3 regions of the Nocardia sp. NPDC051756 genome follow, and region 2 is predicted to be linked to each of the others. Evidence: riboswitches for the same ligand, from Rfam matches in the RefSeq annotation. Region 2 holds a riboswitch; each other region holds the start of a gene.
The links. A riboswitch is a leader RNA that binds a small molecule or an ion and turns the genes downstream of it on or off. The one in region 2 is predicted to bind S-adenosylmethionine.
Positions count from the first base shown of each region.

Region 1: it holds a riboswitch for S-adenosylmethionine, as region 2 does, so the genes downstream of both, AB0M22_RS28015 (2OG-Fe(II) oxygenase) here and AB0M22_RS43450 (amino acid ABC transporter permease) in region 2, are expected to answer to the same signal.
Region 3: it holds a riboswitch for S-adenosylmethionine, as region 2 does, so the genes downstream of both, AB0M22_RS39860 (bifunctional o-acetylhomoserine/o-acetylserine sulfhydrylase) here and AB0M22_RS43450 (amino acid ABC transporter permease) in region 2, are expected to answer to the same signal.

Region 1 covers NZ_JBFAYV010000006.1:412,481-418,407, forward strand. The annotation lists gene AB0M22_RS28000 (sugar porter family MFS transporter) at 1-1,015, opposite strand, end outside; gene AB0M22_RS28005 (MFS transporter) at 1,203-2,639, opposite strand; gene AB0M22_RS28010 (tRNA-dependent cyclodipeptide synthase) at 2,636-3,355, opposite strand; gene AB0M22_RS28015 (2OG-Fe(II) oxygenase) at 3,355-4,128, opposite strand; SAM riboswitch class IV at 4,282-4,400, opposite strand; gene AB0M22_RS28020 (hypothetical protein) at 4,456-5,055, opposite strand; gene AB0M22_RS28025 (acyl-CoA dehydrogenase family protein) at 5,175-5,927, shown strand, end outside.
Region 2 covers NZ_JBFAYV010000018.1:34,704-40,630, forward strand. The annotation lists gene AB0M22_RS43430 (carotenoid biosynthesis protein) at 1-654, shown strand, start outside; gene AB0M22_RS43435 (DUF3153 domain-containing protein) at 751-1,497, shown strand; gene AB0M22_RS43440 (glycosyltransferase) at 1,467-2,636, shown strand; gene AB0M22_RS43445 (hypothetical protein) at 2,644-3,366, opposite strand; SAM riboswitch class I at 3,757-3,851, shown strand; gene AB0M22_RS43450 (amino acid ABC transporter permease) at 4,042-5,058, shown strand; gene AB0M22_RS43455 (amino acid ABC transporter ATP-binding protein) at 5,055-5,822, shown strand; gene AB0M22_RS43460 (ABC transporter substrate-binding protein) at 5,837-5,927, shown strand, end outside.
Region 3 covers NZ_JBFAYV010000013.1:48,197-54,123, forward strand. The annotation lists gene AB0M22_RS39855 (homoserine O-acetyltransferase) at 1-873, opposite strand, end outside; gene AB0M22_RS39860 (bifunctional o-acetylhomoserine/o-acetylserine sulfhydrylase) at 912-2,249, opposite strand; SAM riboswitch class IV at 2,343-2,453, opposite strand; gene AB0M22_RS39865 (TetR family transcriptional regulator) at 2,505-3,224, opposite strand; gene AB0M22_RS39870 (MFS transporter) at 3,352-4,854, shown strand; gene AB0M22_RS39875 (NADP-dependent isocitrate dehydrogenase) at 5,161-5,927, shown strand, end outside.

The sequences.
Region 1 (5,927 bases), on a different contig from region 2:
CGATGCCGAGGCCGGACCAGACGACCAGTCCGGTGCTGAAACCGGCTGCGCTGCCGAGGATTGTGTGCGAGTAGTAGATCATCATCTCCAGCCCGGAGAGCTGGGTGAAGGCGGCGATGCCGAGGCCGGCGACCAGGGCGGGACGGGCCCAGCGCTGGGTCAGGTTGGCCCAGCCGCCGCGCGAAGCCTTTTGCTCCTGCTGCGAGATCGCCCAGATCTTCAGGGTTTCGTCGACGGCGGCCGAACGGTTCGGGCGCATCCAGCGCAGCACCACCCTGGCCTTGCCGACCGTGCCGTTGTCGATGAGCCAGCGCGGCGTCTCCGGCAGTTGCAGCATGGCGGCGGCGAGCACCAGCGCGGGGATGACGGCGATGCCGATCATCCAGCGCCAGTCGTTGCTCGGCTCGAACGTGCCGTCGCTGGCCGCGACCACGCTGACCAGGTTGGCGAGGAAGATGCCGACGCCGATGGCGATGTTGAAGAAGGTGACCATCGCGCCGCGGCGATGCGGTGGCGCGAGTTCGGCGATGTAGGTCGGCACGATCTGCGAGCAGGCGCCGACGGCCAGGCCGAGGAAGAGGCGGCAGGCGGTCATCATCCAGGCGTCGACGGCGAGCGCGCAGGCCAGCACGCCCACGGCGAAGACGCAGGCGATGATGAAGATGGTTTTGCGGCGGCCCAGCCGCTTCGACAGCGAGCCGCCGACCAGCGCGCCGATCACCGCACCGGCGAGGATCGCGGCGGTCAGGATCTCCTGCCGGGTGTGGTCGATGCCCCACTGCGCGGACATCTTGGGCAGCGCACCGGAGATGATGCCGGTGTCGTAGCCGTAGAGCATGCCGCCGAGCGCGGCGAACAAGGCCACGATGACCACATTGCGATCGGCGCTCTGGTTCTCGTCGGCCGTCGGCTTCTCCGGCGCGGAGACGACCATCTCGTAGCCGTCGAGGTTGCGACGGCGCAGTCGCGGAATGAAACTCCGGCGCCTGGTTATCGTCGTACTCTCGGTGGGCATGCGCTCCAGTGGATAGTGCCGGAACCGGCCGCGCAAACTTAGCGGTCTTGTTTGTGAATAGAATTACTTTCGCGTTTAGTCGAATGTGTGGTTTATCGGATTTATGCGATTTGCGCGATATGGACGCGGAAACGGTTGCAGTGCAGCGGTTCTCGCGTGGAAACGAGAACCGCTGCACTCCGGTGAGTTACGTTGTCCCCGCCTCGACGGGAATTGGCAGATCGGCCGCTGACCGGCCGTCAGATGCCTTTTCGGCCCGTCCGGCAGTCAAAACAACCACGACTACCGCGGCCACCACGCTGGTGATTGCGATTATCGAGGCCACCCTTCCGGTCGCATCGCCGACCTCCGGCGCGAGGTCGAGGTCGATATGTCCGAAGACAACGGTCGCTACGGCCGCACCGATCGCGCCACCCAGGTTGTGGAACGTCCAGGAGGCCCCGACCGCGAATCCGGACCGCGTCGGCGGCACGGTCGAAATCGCCAGCACGGTCGCGGGGCCGAGCACCAGCGCCCAACCACCACCGAACAGGACCAGCGCGACGAAGAGCACCGCCAATCGGTCATCGAACGCCGACCACGCGATACCGGCACCCGCGAGCGCCAACAGCCCAAACCCCCACGGCAGCAACGAATGCGCGCCTAACCGATCGACGAACCGACCCGCGACCGGCGAGGACAACGCGAGCGTCCCGCTGACGAGCAGCAGCACGAACCCCGCCTGCCGCACATCGAAGCCCCGTCCCTGCGTGAGATACGTCGGAATCACCAGCAGCGCAGCGGCATAGAACAAACCGAGTGAGAAGTCCGACACGATCGCGGCCACGAATCGCCGATTGCCGAACAACGCGGGGTCGATCAACGGATTCGCCGCCCGCCGCTCCGCGACGATCCCGACCGTCACGGCCGCGACCAGCACCACCGCGGCGATCAACACCCACGGCGACAGCCATCCACGCAGGTCACCCAGGACGAAGATGCCGACGGCCGAAACCACGGCCAACGCGACAACGACCTGCCCCGCCCAATCGGTCCCGCCGCTGGTATCCGGCTGCACCTGCGGGACCGCGAACGCGATCGCGATCAAGGCAGCGACACCGAGCGGAATATTGATCCAGAAGATCGACTGCCACCCGAGGCTCGGCACCAGCAGACCGCCGAGCACCGGTCCGATGGCCAACCCGAGCCCGTTCACCGAATACAACCATCCGATCGCCTTCCCCCGATCACCCTGCGGGAACAGCGATTCCACCAACGTCGACGTGCTCGTGTACAGCACGGCACACGCCGCGCCCTGCACGAACCGCGCGACGAGCAGCACCCCGATCGACCACGACAGCGCCGCGCCCGTGGACGCGACCACGAACAGCGCGAGCCCGAACAGCAGCACCTTCCGCCGCCCGAGCCGGTCGGCGACCCGCCCGGCCGTCACCATGAACATCGACAACGCCATCAGGAAGACGCCGAGCGTCAACTCCGTATTCGACGCTCCCGCTTGCAGATCCGCACCGATAGCGGGCAGCGCGGTGGTGACGATGGTCAGGTCGATGCACCCGAGAAACGACGCCACCGCCAACCCGGTGAACCCGACGACCCGCCGCCGCGCGGGAATCTCGACGGTCACTGGTCGGCCTCCGTGTTGTTCGACGCCGACTTACGCTTCTTGAACCGCAAGGGCAACCACGCGACCCGGTCCGGGTGCTCCGGCTCGACGAAGAGTTCCCGCGTGCGCCCCATCGCGGCGGAGATCTTCTGCGGATAGATCACGTAGTCGAAACCCTCGTGCGCCCACAGCGGCATGATGATCGGGCATTCCTCCAAAAGGTATGCGCGGCACGACTTCCGCACCGACTCTTGATCGACCTCCGGCTCGCGGGAAAGCCGTCGTTCGATGAACCGATCGATGGTGCTGTCGATCGCGTGCCGATACGGTTCGTCGGTCTCGTAGGCGTGCTCGATCGCGTCGTACAGATCGCCGTAACGCGGATGCGACAGCGCGAAGTCCCAGCGCAATATGTTTGTCGGGCAATCGATCTGGTCCAGGTAGCCGATATTGCGGGCGATCCACTGGTCGCCGGCGATACGCGCCCGAGCGTGCCGGTCGATATCGGTTCCGCCGCTGAGATTGTGCCGTTGCAGGGTGTCCGCGACCGCGATCGCGCAGCGGCCGAAGTTCGACCGGTTGATCAGATCGATGGTGGCGGCGAGCTTTTCACCCTCGTGATAGTCCGCGCCGACGCTGACCAGCAGCACGGTGGACCGTCCGTCGGTGGTGATGCCGTCCGAGCGCAGGTCGTAGGCGGCTTTGTGGGACGCGGAGAGCAGCGTGGTCGTAGCCATCAGCTCCACACCTTCAACGACTCGGCCGGATCGCTGACCCCGATGAACAGCCCGATGGTGATGCGCGGGCGATCCTGCGACGGCGCGACCGCGTGTACCCGGCGCGGATCGATGAAGATCGCGTCGCCGACCTGCGGCGTGATCACCAGCGCGGGCTCGCCGACGGCCGCGCGGTCGATGCCGTAGACCCGGTCGCCGGAGCGGTCTCGATACTCGCTTTCGTCGGGATAGTCGTCCCAGATCTCCAATTCCCCGCCCCGGTCCGGGACGTCGAGATAGACGTTGACCGAGAGCTGGCGGACGATCCGAATCTCGAAGTCCTCGGGCAGGTTTCGGCCCACGTTGTCGGTGTGCGGCTCGAGATCCACCCCCGCGAGCTGGTAGCGCGCGACCCCGGCGAAGAACGCCTGCCCGTTGCGCCGCAGCAAACTCGCTCCGGCCGGCCAGATCTCGTCCAGCAGCAGCCGAACATCGTCCGCCGGATAGGAATATGGCGAGGCGATATCGCGCAGCCGGTCGATATTGTGGCGGGCCTCGTCGAAGTACGCGCCGCGTCCGGCCTCGGTGCTGGTCTCGGAGAACGCGTGCCCGATCCGCCGGAACTGCGGGTCGGTGGCCAGCGGCCCGTGATCCTGTCTGCCGACGAACGCCCGGCGTAAGTGATCGAGCGCGTCGGGCCGGACGAATCCGGCCAGTCTGACCGCGTGCACGTCGCCGTTCAACAGCGCGGTCAGCGACGCGTGGTCGAATCCTTGCCTGGTGGTGTCCAACACGCGGTCTCCGAGAGCTGGCGTGGCCGTAGTCATGTCGATCCCCTCTGGTTGTCGCTCGATGGACCGGGCACAGGCCCAGGCGTGAGTGGGGAGTTCGCGGTTTCGGACATGGCTCGACCCCCATCTCTCGAGAGGGCTCCAGAATGTCGACGGAGCCCGCGCTTGCCCGGGCCGCATTACGCGGCTCGGCCTGGTCTTGACCCGGGGCACCCCGCCGCGGTTGGAGGGTTGCCGGCCAGCTAGCCGGGGACTTGACGCTGGCACTCTTGACCTGACTCAAGAGTTCCGCACGCCAGAAGCGTTGTCACGCTTTTGAATCGCGCTGAGTTATGCACGTAGACCGAGACCGCGCAATTCCAGCGCGGCCAGTGCGCGGACCGTATCGTCGTCGCCGCGCCGCCACGCGTCCACCACGTCCGCGTCGATCCGGTCCAGTGTGCGCAGGGGTTGATTGGTGAGCGCGCGCAAGGCGAGCAGGTCTCGTCCGCCCGGCGCGGTCCGCAGGCGCACGGCCGCGGCGGCTCGGCGGATCCAGCGCACGCGCAGCGGTAGCCAGACGAACAGGACGAGCCCGAGCGGGACGATCAGCAGGCTGATCGCCAGGGCCATGGCCAGATCGTTGGTGAGCGCCTGCTGATCGTGCCCGGCCTCGGCCATCGAGCGGGCCGCTCCGGCGGCGCGTTCGAACGGGGAGGTCAGATCGTCGCCGACCACCGGGACCCGCCCGACCTTGCGCCCGACATCGCCGAGACTGTCGGCCAGGCCGCCGCCCGCGCCCTCCAGCTTCTGACCGGGAACGGCGAGTTTCTGCACCAGGTCGTGCAGCCAGAGCGCGGCCTTGATCGAGCCGTACACCCACGCCGCCACCAGCAGATCCGTGACCAATTGTCGGGCGGCGACGGGAGCCCGATCGGCGTAAATCTTCACGGATTCAGAATCCTCGGTCCGTTGAGTGAAAACAGGGCTTTCGCTGTCGATCGAGCAGGGGAGAGGCTGAACCGGAAATCTGCCCGGCGCGGCGCGCCCGACGATGAAGGAGTTCGCTGATGACCATTCGGTCGCTGGACGACGCGCTCGGTGCGGTGACCGAACTCGCGCCCATCGCGCGGCAGTACAGCCAGAAGGCCGAGGACGCCCGCGATCTCCCGGACGAGGTGGTCGACGCCATCTCGGCCGCGGGCCTGTGGGGCGTGTTCACCCCGACCGGTGTCGGCGGCAGCGGTCTGATCGGGGTCGACGAGGCGTTCGAGATCGTGCGGGCGGTCGCCTACGCGGATACCAGCACGGCGTGGAGCCTGTTCATCTGCGCGACGACACCGGCCATCGTGGCGTCGAAGTTGCCGGCCGACGGCATCGACGAGGTGTTGGCCGAGGGGATCGGGCCGATGTCGCTGGTGTTCGGTCCGAACGGGCGCAGCACGCCGACCGAGGGCGGGTTGCGGGTGACCGGGCGCTGGCCGTTCGCCAGCGGAATCGGTTATGCCGGTTGGGTTATGGCCAACACCGTGCTGCTCGATGCGGACGGCGCGCCGAAGGTGGGAGCGGGCGGGCTGCCCGAACTCGTCTCGGTCGTCGTGCCCGCCGACGACGTCGGCATCATCGACGACTGGCATGTGGCCGGCCTACGCGGCACGGGCTCGATGAGTTTCGCGCTCGACGACGTGTATGTGCCTGCGCGCCGGACCTTTCCGTTCCTCGCGCCCAGCCGGCTGGCGGACGCGAAGTATCGGCTTCCGCTGTTCAGCCTGCTCGCGCCCGGGTTCACCGGGGTCGCGGTCGGTACCGCCGAGCACGCGCTC
Region 2 (5,927 bases):
GCGGCCGGGTTTTTGGTGATCGTGTCGGGGCTCGGGCTGGTCGCGGAGGTCGTCGGTACCGCGACGGGGGTGCCGTTCGGGTGTTACGCGTACGCGGTCGATCGGCTGGGGCCCGCGCTCAGTGGGGTGCCGCTGGTGGTTCCGCTGGCGTGGACCGGTGGTTTGTATCCGGTCTGGGTGGTCGCGGGGCTGCTGTCGCGCCGCGCGCTGTCGCGGATCGGGCTGACGGCGGTGGGCGCGGTGGGCTGGGATCTTTTCCTCGACCCGCAGATGGTCGCCGACGGGCAGTGGACCTGGTGCGACACCGGCTCGGGACTGCCCGGCCTGGCGGAGATTCCGGTCACGAATTATCTCGGCTGGTTCACGGTGGCGTTGCTGATGGGTGTGTTGCTGACCGTCCTGGATCGGGTGGCGCCCGTGTCAGTGGGGCTGGATATCCCGCCGAATCCGTCAGCAGGGCTGGACAACGTTTCCGCGATATCCGTACCGGTGGCGGTTTTCCTGTGGACCTGGCTCGGTTCCGCGCTCGCGCACGCCGTGTTTCTCGGTCTGCCGGTTTCGGCGGGCTACGGCGGCGTCGGGCTGGCCGTTCTGGGCCTCCCGCTGCTGCGTCACCTGTGCTTTTCCCGCTCGCGACCGGAGCAGGCGGGCTAGCCGCGACACATCGCGAGGCTCGTTCCGCCCGTCGCGTGGGCATCTGGACGGATGGCCTGGCACGATGTCCCCGTGCAGCCGAGTCCCGTCACCACGATGCCCGATGCCCCGGTACTACCGTCGCCGCGGACCCGCCGCCTTGGCGTGCGCGTCGCCGCGGCCGTTCTGCTTGCGGCATTGCTGGCGCCCGTCCTCGCGGGTTGCCTGCGGGTGCAGGTGTCGATGGGTGTTTCGTCCAACGACCGCGTCTCCGGGCGGATCGTCGCCGCGGTGGTGCCCGCCGAACCCAATGACAAGGGCCCGCAGCTGAAGGCGCCGGACTCGCTCGCCGCGAAGGTCCGGGTGGAGTCCTATTCCCAGGACGGGTACGTCGGCAGTCAGGTGTTCTTCGAGGACATGTCGTTCGGCGAGGTCGGCCAGCTCGGCCAGCTGTCCGAGCAAACCCAGGGCATGTTCCAACTGCAATTCCAGCGGGCCGGCGACCTGGTCAGCCTGACCGGGCGGGTCGACCTGAAATCCGTGCCGCCGCACGGCTCCGACGTGCAGTTCACCATCGCCTTCCCCGCCCGCGTGGCCAAGACCAACGGCAACCGCGAGGGCGACAACATCGTGTCCTGGAAGCTGCCCGCCGGCGACGTCTCCACGCTGCGCGCGGAGGTCAGCTACGCCGACCCGAACACCCGCTCGTTCGCCGGCTGGGCCGGCATCGTCGGCGGCATCACCCTCGCCGTCGCCGCCATCATCGCGGCCATGGCCTACATGGACCGCAACCCGCCCGCGCCGGGCGCGCCCACCGGCCTCTCCTGGAGCCGGTGGTGGAAATCGGTCAAGCAGAACCGCTGAATTCCGTTCGGCTGAGCGCGGTTCGGGCCGGCACCGGGATCGCGGTGCTGGGCGCGGGGATCGCGCTCGGCAACCGAATCACGGTGCGCCAGTTGGCGAATACCGCGACCAGCGTGATCGAGCCGGTCGCGGTATGTGTACCGGCCCGGGACGAGGCCGCGCGGCTACCCGGGCTGATCGCGGATCTGCGGGCGCAGCGTGGGGTCGCGCGGATGAGTGTCGTGATTCTCGATGACGCGTCGAGCGATGACACCTTCGCTGCCGCGATCGATGCCGCCGGCGATGATCCGCGAATCACGGTGTTGCGCAACGACACCGAACCCCCGTCGGGCTGGACCGGTAAAGCCGCCGCGTGTGCGCGATTGGCCGATTCGGTGGTCGCGCCCGTTCTGGTCTTCGTGGACGCGGATGTCCGGCTGGCGCCTGGCGCGATTGCAGCGGCGGTCACCGAACTGCGGAAGCGCCGGGTCGCGTTGGTGTCTCCGTGGCCGAGGCAACGGGCCGAGTCGGTGACCGAGGCCTTGGTGCAGCCGTTGCTGGCTTGGTCGTGGGCGGCGACGCTACCGATCGCGCTGGCCAACCGGAGCCTGCGGCCGTCGACTTCCGTTGCCTGCGGCCAGTTTCTGGTTTTCGACACCGCCGCTTATCGCGCCATCGGCGGGCACGCCGCGGTGGCCGCCAGCGTGACCGAAGACCTCGACATCGCCCGAATACTGCGCCGCGCAGGCCAACCCACCGTGTTGGTCGCCGCGGGGCGCATGGCGAGCACTCGAATGTACGAGAGCACTGCCGAACTAGACGCCGGTTACACCCGCTGGCTGTGGTCCGCGTACGGCGGCACCATGGCGGGCGGCGCGGCCGTGGGAACGGTTGCCGCCCTGGCCTATTGGGTTCCACCGCTGGCGGCTCTCCTGGGCCGAGGCGCTGTGCGCCGCACAGGGGTGCTCGGCTATGCGGCGGCCGTCTCCGGCAGACTGCTGGCGCGCTCACTCGAAACCCGCACGCTCGGCGCTGCCGATGTCCTTGCGGCGCTGGCGCATCCGTTCTCGGTGGCCGCCTATTCGACGCTCTGGGCACGCTCCCAGCGCGCCCGACGACGGGGCACCCTGCGCTGGAAAGACCGCGCGCTCAACGCATAACGACCGCCTACGGAACCTCGGTGATCCCCACCGTCGGCAGGAAGAAGCAGGACTTACCACCGTTCTCGACGGTGCCGAAGACCGCCGCGAGCACGGTGCCCTGCCCGGTATCGACCGGCACGGCCCGCACCCCACCCATCGGGAGGGCGGCGAAGAAGAAGTCCTGGATCGCGCGTTCGGCGATGGGGCGCAGCGCGATCGGCACCTCGGCCGGGATCATCGCGCGCAGGATGGTGGACAGCGGGCCCATCGACGCGAGTCCGCCGCGCCCGCTGGTCACGTTCAACCAGGCCACCTGCATGCCGGTAGTGTCCGGTCCGTCCTGGTTCAAGCCGTACGGGACGAAGGTGAACATGGTCTGCCCCGCCTTCACGGCGGACAGGTCGAGTCCGGGGATGGTGACCGAGGTCTTCGGCCACGGCCCCGGCACCGCGCCGGCCACGGCCGGGGCGAGACCAAGGGAGTTGCCGTTGAGGCAGTACGCGGCCGCGGTCGGATAGAGGAACGGCTGCATGCCGAAGGCGCGGAGGCCGTCGATCGCGGCGTTGTAGACGCCGAACAGGTCGCCGGGCGCGACGGCGCCATTCTGCCCGGAACGGTCGGTGACCACCGGCGGGACCGGAGCGGCAGGGGGCGTCGGGGCCGCGCCCGCGGTCGGGGCCGCGAGCGCCAGCGCGACCGAGCAGGTCGCGACAGCGGACAATACGGTCAGACGGCGCACTACGGCCACGGAGACCTCTTCTCATCGTCGACGCAATCGAAGGCTGACGGTACTCCGGCAAACGCGCTGAACTGGCTTTATTGCCTGCGGCAAGCTATCGGCGTGTCCCCAGGGCCGCGACCGCAACGCCTGGTTTTGTGGGGTCCGCACTCCGCGGCCTCCGGTTGCCCGTATGCTGCTTCCCGGCGGAGCCGCCCGAGTACGTGAGCGCCCGCACTGCGAAAGTCGACCGGCACCGATCAGACTGCGCCAGCGCATATCCGGCTATCCGACCTACCCGGCAAACCGGGCCGCGGCAAGATCTACGCTCACGGTGATTGCTTCCCTTGTCTAAGGGTTCCCCTGCTGGGCATGATAATTCGGCTCGACCCTGGCATCGTCCGATGTCCGGATCGGCGACAACCATCCAGAGCGACCGAGAGACCTGGCTCGTCGACGTCGCAGCAACCCCCCGGTTCACCGGGTGCGGGTGCTTCCGCCGGGACCGATGGAGGAGAACCGAAGTGCGAACCGCTGCTGCCCGTGGCACCCGTTGGGGCCGTCGACATATCGATCAATGCAAGGTGACATCCGCGAGCTGTCGGGGCTGACCCGCAGCCAGGCTGTTGCACCCGTCGCTGGCCGGGTGGTGTGACCGCGGCCCGATGTGGCGCGGTCTCGTTCGTTCTTCCGAAGGACCACGACATGAGTGCATCCGTTGCACCCGATGCCGTCGACAAGGCCGCCGTCCGATCCGAACCCGTGCTCGACCCGGTACCGGACGAATCCGCCGCGACAACGGCGGATCCCGCGCCGAAGGTGGCCAAGCAATGGCACCCGTGGCGCTGGGTGATCAGCGCCGTCGCGCTCATCCTGCTGGCCCAGTTCGTCCACGGCCTGGTCACCAATCCCGGGTGGGACTGGCCGACGTTCGCGAAGTACATCACCGCGAAGTCGGTGCTGGCCTCGCTGAAGGTGACGCTGGAGCTCACCGCTTGGGGCACCGCGCTCGGCTTCCTGCTCGGCACCGCGCTGGCTATCGCGCGGCTGTCGAACAATCCGGTGCTGCGGGTGATCTCGTGGTGCTACATCTGGGCGTTCCGGTCGATTCCGCTCATCGTGCAGCTGCTGTTCTGGTTCAACATCGCCTACCTGTACAACACGCTCTCGGTCGGAATCCCGTTCGGCCCCGCGTTTTTCACCTTCGAGGTGAACGGCGTGATCAGCGGGTTCACCGCGGCGGTGATCGGGCTCGCGCTGCATCAGGCGGCGTACTCGGCCGAGATCATCCGCGCGGGCATCATCTCCGTCGACGCCGGTCAGCTGGAAGCGGCTGCCGCGCTGGGCATTCCGAAGGTGCGCCAGTTCCGCTCCATCGTGGTCCCGCAGGCCATGCGCTCGATCCTGCCCAACGCGACCAACGAGGTGATCAGCCTGTTCAAGGGCACCTCGATCGTGTCGGTGATGGCGATCGCCGAGCTGTTCTACCAGGTCCAGGTGATCTACGGGCGTAACGGCCGGGTGGTGCCGCTGCTGCTGGTCGCCACCGCCTGGTACATCGTGCTCACCACCATTCTCTCGGTGGCGCAGTACTACATCGAGCGCCACTACGCCAAGGGCACGCAGCGCACGCCACCGCCGTCGCCCACCCAGCGGGCCTGGCAGAAGCTGCGCGAGATCGCCGATTCCGGTTCCACCGCACCGCGAGGAGCGACCCGATGAGCACCGAACTCGCCGTCGAGGTCCGCGGCGTCCGCAAATCCTATGGCGCGCAGGAGGTCTTGCGCGGCGTCGACCTGAGCGTGCGCTCCGGCGAGGTGGTCACGGTGATCGGCCCGTCCGGTTCGGGCAAGTCCACGCTGCTGCGGGTGGTCAATCACCTGGAGTCGCTGGACGCGGGAACCGTGCACATCGACGGTGAGCTGATCGGATATCGGCTGCGCCGCAACACCTTGCACGCGCTGCCCGACCGCGAGGTGCGCAAGCAGCGCTCCCGCATCGGGTTCGTCTTCCAGCAGTTCAACCTGTTCCCGCATCTGACCGTGCTCGACAACGTCACCATCGCACCGCTTTCCGCGCAACGGCGCGACCGCAAAGAGGTCGAGGCCGAGGCGCGGGTGCTGCTGGACCGGGTCGGCATCGGTGAGCTGGCCGACGCCTACCCGCGCCGGCTCTCCGGCGGGCAGCAGCAGCGCGTCGCGATCGCGCGGGCACTTGCCCTGCGCCCCCGCGTGATCCTGTTCGACGAGCCCACCTCCGCGCTGGACCCCGAACTGGTCGGCGAGGTCCTGGACGTGATCCGCGACCTCGCGCACGGCGGCACCGCACTGGTGATCGTCACCCACGAGATCGGCTTCGCCCGCGAAATCGCCGACACCGTGGTGTTTCTCGATGCCGGCGCGATCGTCGAACAGGGGCCGCCCGAGGTCGTCCTCGACCATCCCGAACACCCGCGCACCCGCGCCTTCCTTTCCCGAGTCCGTTGATGAACAGGTATCCGATGAAGCTCTCCGCCCTGGCCACCGCCGCCGCGACCGCGGTCGTACTGCTGGCCACCGGCTGCACCGATCCCGAAGCGGAGTCCGCGGCCC
Region 3 (5,927 bases), on a different contig from region 2:
GCGTCCACGCCCGATGTCGTGCCGGTTCATCGCCTCGGTCAGCAGCACGTAGGTGCCGGGATCGAAACGCCCGCACAGCTTGTCGGCCTGATGGTCCAGGTAGCTCTGCACCGCGTACCGGCCACCGCGCCACGGATCCTCGGCGCCCTGCGCGCCGTTCTCGAACCGGTGATCCAGCTCGTCCTCGGTGCGGTAGGTCAGGTGCGCGATGCGCCGGGCGATGCCCATGCCGGTCATCGGCGCGCGGTCGGTGTCGTGATAGTCGCCGCCCTGCCAGTCCGGATCGGCCTTGATCGCCGCGATCTGGGTGGTCTGGGTGCCGATCTGATCGGCGGTGGCGCGCGCGCCGACGGCCAGCACCAGCGCGGAGCCGACCCGGTCCGGCGCGCCGACCATCCACTCCAGCACCCGCATGCCGCCCATCGACCCGCCGACCACGGCGGCCAGCCGCTCGATGCCGAGCAGGTCAACCAGCGCCTCTTCCGCAGCCACCTGGTCGCGGATGGAGATCTCCGGGAACCTTGCGCCCCAAGGCTTTCCGTCCGGCGCCAGGGTCGACGGCCCGGTGCTGCCCTGGCAGCCGCCGAGCACGTTCGTCGCGATCACACACCACTCGTCGGTGTCCAGCGGACAGCCAGGTCCGACCATCCCGTCCCACCAGCCGGGCAGCTGGTGGATGTCGTCGGGGTGACCGACCACGTGCGAGTCACCGGTCAGCGCGTGCTCGACCAGCACCACGTTGTCCAGCGTGGGGGAGAGCTCGCCCCAGCGCTGCACCGCGAGATGGACCTGCGGAATGACCGCGCCGCTCTCCAGCTTGACGTCCCCGACGGCGATGATGCCGAGCCGCCCGTCCGGGGGTGGCAGGGCCACCCCGGACGAACGGGCGAAACTCGGTTCGGTACTCAAGGTCACGTCGCCGCCGCCGCGAAACCGGCCCGCAGGTCGCTCAGGATGTCCTCGATTCCCTCGATGCCCACCGCCAACCGGACCAGACCCGGAGTGACGCCGGCGAGCAGTTGCTCTTCGGGCGTCAGCTGCGAATGTGTGGTCGACGCGGGGTGAATCACGAGGGAGCGCACATCTCCGATGTTAGCCACATGGCTGTGCAGGGCTAATCCGTCCACGAACTTCTTGCCCGCATCGACACCGCCGCGCAGCTCGAAGGCGACGATCGCGCCGGGACCCTTCGGCGCCAGCTGCTGCGCGCGCTCGTACCACGGCGAGTCCGGCAGACCCGCGTAGATCACCTTGGTGACCTCCGGCTGCTCGGTCAGGAATGCGGCGACCGCCTTGGCGTTGGCCACGTGCCGCTCGACCCGCAGGCTCAGCGTCTCGATGCCCTGGCTGATCAGGAACGCGTTGAACGGCGAGATGGCCGAGCCGAGGTCGCGCAGCAACTGCACGCGGGCCTTGAGCGCGAAGGCGGGCGCGCCGAGATCGGCGAACACCGCACCGTGGTAGCTCGGGTCCGGGGTGGTGAAGCCGGGGAAGCGCGGCTGTCCTTGCGCGTCGGTCACCGTCCAGTCGAAGTTGCCGCCGTCGACGATCACGCCGGCCACCGCCGAGCCGTGCCCGCCGAGGTACTTGGTCGCCGAGTGCACGACGATGTCGGCGCCGTGCGCCAGCGGCTGGATCAGATACGGGGTGGCCACCGTGTTGTCCACGATGAGCGGCAGCCCGGCCTCGTGCGCGATCGCGGAGATGCCGGGGATGTCGAAGATGGCGCTGCTCGGGTTGGCGATGGTCTCGCCGTAGAACGCCTTGGTGTTCGGGCGAATCGCGGCCCGCCACTGGTCCAGGTCGTCGGGATCGTCGACGAAGGACACCTCGATGCCGAGCTTGGGCAGCGAGTAGTGGAAGAGGTTGTAGGTGCCGCCGTAGAGATGCGGGCTGGACACGATGTGATCGCCGGCGGACGCCAGGTTCAGGATCGCGAACGTCTCCGCGGCCTGCCCGGAGGCCAGCAGCAGGGCCGCGACGCCGCCTTCGAGCGCGGCGACGCGCTGCTCGACCACGTCCTGGGTGGGGTTCATGATCCGGGTGTAGATGTTGCCCGGCTCGGCGAGCCCGAACAGCGCCGCGGCGTGATCGGTGTCGCGGAAGGCGTACGAGGTGGTCTGGTAGATGGGCAGGGCCCGGGCGCCGGTGGTGCTGTCGGGGGCCTGGCCCGCGTGCACCTGCTTGGTCTCGAAGGACCACTGCGCGGTGGGATCGATATCGGCCGCGGGCACGGTGGAATCACTCATGAGCTTTGCTCCAAAGAAAAGGGTTGTTCGCCAGAACTACAAGGGTTATCGGGATGTGGGCGAAGGACAACAACACATTTCGGGAACCTCCTGAAAGCGCGCTTGCTCTCGACCTTCGAGAGCCCGGTCATCACCCGGAGCACCCCACCGCTGCTGGAGGGTTGCCGTCCAGCAAGCCGGGGCTTCGCGCTGGCACTCATGACCTGAGGGCATCATAACCGGCCGTCCCGCGACGGCCGAAACCTATCCGCGAACTCAGCCGGAAGTGCTGGTCCGCGCGCCGCCGCAGACCCGGACGAACTCGTCGAACGCCGCACAGAACGAGTTGCGGCCCGCGGTCGCGGCGTCGTGCAGATCGTCGTAGTCGAACATGCTCTCGCCGCATTCCATCGCGAGATGACCGATGAGCTGCCAGGAGCCGAGGATCAGCCGCACCGGCAGCGCGCAGGGCGTGGTGCCGAGTCGTTCGGCGACCACCGCGGCGATGGCGATGTTCTTGTTGTCCGCGTGCTCGATGCTGCGCGCGCTGACCGCGGGACTGCTGCGCACGATCCGCTGCATCTGCTGGAACTGCCGGAAGGAGACCGGCCCGCCGCCGGGTTCGTGCACGGCTCGGTCGATCACCTGCAAGAACGCGGTACGCAGCGATTCCAGTTCGTTGTCACTGGCCGGCAGTTCGCGCAGCGTCTGCGCCACGGCCTGGCCGAAGTCCTGCACCGGCCCGAGGACGATGTCCTCTTTACTGTCGAAATACCGGTTGATCGTGCGCGGCGAGACGTCCGCGGCGTTGGCGATCTGCTCGACCGTCGTCGCGTCGAAACCCTGTGTGTCGCACAGGTTCAGGCCGATCTCGATGATCCGCAGCCGGGTCTGCTGCTTCTTGCGTTCGCGCAGGCCGGTATGGGCGTGCGGCGCGGCGCTCGCAGGGGTCTGCGCTGCGGCACTCGCGCCCGTCGGCGTCGGTGACTCGAGCATGCTCCCACCCTAACGCAACCTAGTGTTTTCGTGTCCGTAACCGCCAAATGTCGCATCACGACATTTTTCGCTTGACGCCAAATGTCGTCTACTGACAGGATAGCCACCGAGTTCCGAAGACGAGGAGATGACCGTGACCGACACTGCGCAAGCGGTAGAAGTTCCCCAGAAACAAGGCAGTTCGGCACGCTGGTTCGCCCTCGGCGTGATCGCATTGGCCCAGCTCATGGTGGTCTTGGACGCCACCATCGTGACCATTTCGCTGCCCTTTGCCCAGCAGGATCTCGGCATCAGCGACGGCAACAAGCAGTGGATGCTGACCGCTTACACGCTGATCTTCGGCGGCCTGCTGCTGCTCGGCGGCCGGCTGGCCGACTACCTCGGCCGGCGCCGGATGTTCATCGTCGGCCTGGTCGGTTTCGCCGCCGCGTCGGCACTTGCCGGTCTCGCGCAGAACGGCGCGGAGATGTTCGCCGGACGTGCGCTGCAGGGTGCGTTCGCGGCGTTGCTCGCGCCCGCGGCGTTGTCGCTGTTGTCGGTGACCTTCACCGAGGCGCGCGAGCGGGCCACCGCGTTCGGCGTGTTCGCCGGCATCTCTGCCGGTGGCGCCGCGCTCGGCCTGATCGCCGGCGGCGCGCTCACCGAGTACGCCTCGTGGCGCTGGTGCCTGCTGGTGAATACCCCGATCGCGCTGCTCGCCCTGGTCGGCGCGCTGGCCTGGGTGGTCAAGGACGTGCCTGCGCCGCGGACCGGTGGCTACGACGTGCCCGGCGCGGTCACCGTGACGCTCGGCCTGATCTCGATCGTCTACGGCTTCAGCCGCGCGGCCGAGGACGGCTGGCTCTCCGGCAGCACCCTCGGCCTGCTCATCGCCGGCGCCGCGCTGCTGATCGCCTTCGTCGTGATCGAACGGCGCTCGGCGAATCCGCTGTTGCCGCTGCACATTCCGGGGGAGATCAACCGTGGCGGCGCGTTCCTCGCGGCGTTGCTGGTGCCGATCGCCATGTTCGCGATGTTCCTGTTCCTGAGCTACTACTTCCAGATCACCCTGGGCTACTCCTCGCTCAAGGCCGGCTTCGCGTTCCTGCCCTTCCCGGCCGGCATCGCGATCTCCGCGGGTGTCACCAGTGCGCTGCTGCCGAAGCTCGGCCCGCGGCCGCTGATGGTGGCCGGCGCCGTGCTCGGCGTGCTCGGCCTGCTGTGGCTGGCCCAGCTCGGCTTCGGCGACAGCTACGCCGCCAGCGTGCTGCCCGCGCAGGTGCTGATCGCGCTCGGCATGGGTCCGCTGTTCGTCGGCATGCAGACCGTCGCGCTGCACCAGGTCGAGGAGGCGGACTCCGGTGTGGCCAGTGCGCTGCTGAACGCGGCGCAGCAGGTCGGCGGCGCGGTCGGCACGGCCCTGCTGACCACCATCTCGGTGCAGACCGCCAAGTCCTACGCGGAGAGCCACGCGACGATCGACAACTTGATCGCTCGCGCCTCGATCCACAGTTACGACGTGGCGTTCTACGTCGGCGCCGGATTCTTCCTCGCCGCCGTTCCGGTGATCGCGTTCATGATCCGGGACCGGCCGGAGAACCTCATCGAAGGTTCCGAGGACGGGGCGCGCCCGGTCCACGTCGGCGTCTGAAATTTTCCTGCTTCACCCCTCGGTCCGCGTATCGCCAGCTCGGCGCTGCGCGGACCGAGGTCGTTGCGTGGGTGACCTGCGAATTGCAGAATGACCTACCAGCCAGTAAGTTCGTGGGGTTTCTCACTCGGGGGGCTGCCCGCACACCACGATCATCGGCAGCAGTACGCTTGTCTTGTTTGCACCACACGTCTCGCGGACAACGCGGGGCATATACGTTGTCTGTTGGAACAGCTGGGGTCCGCTCACAAGCGTGTTCACCTGGCCGTGCAATGAGGGCACCATCCTAGGAGGACACGAAGATCCATGTCCAAAATCAAGGTTGAAGGTACCGTCGTCGAACTCGACGGCGACGAGATGACCCGGATCATCTGGCAGTTCATCAAGGACAAGCTGATCCACCCGTATCTCGATGTGAATCTCGAGTACTACGACCTGGGCATCGAGTACCGGGATAAGACGGACGACCAGGTCACCGTCGACGCGGCCGAGGCGATCAAGCGCCACGGCGTCGGCGTCAAGTGCGCCACCATCACGCCGGATGAGGCACGCGTCGAGGAATTCGGCCTGAAGAAGATGTGGCGGTCGCCCAACGGCACCATCCGCAACATCCTCGGCGGCACCATTTTCCGTGCGCCGATCATCATCTCCAATGTCCCGCGCCTGGTGCCGGGCTGGACCAAGCCGATCATCATCGGCCGTCACGCCTTCGGCGACCAGTACCGCGCCACCGACTTCAAGGTGTATCAGGCCGGTTCGGTCACGATCACCTTCACGCCGGAGGACGGCAGCGAGCCGATCCAGCACGAAGTCGTGAAGATGCCGGAAGACGGCGGCGTCGTCATGGGCATGTACAACTTCAAGGCTTCGATCATCGATTTCGCGCGGGCCTCGTTCAACTACGGCCTGCAGCAGAACTACCCGGTGTATCTCTCCACGAAGAACACCATCCTCAAGGCCTACGACGGCATGTTCAAGGACACCTTCCAGGAGGTGTTCGATGCCGAGTTCAAGACCCAGTTCGACGCGGCGGGCCTGACCTACGAGCACCGCCTGATCGACGACATGGTCGC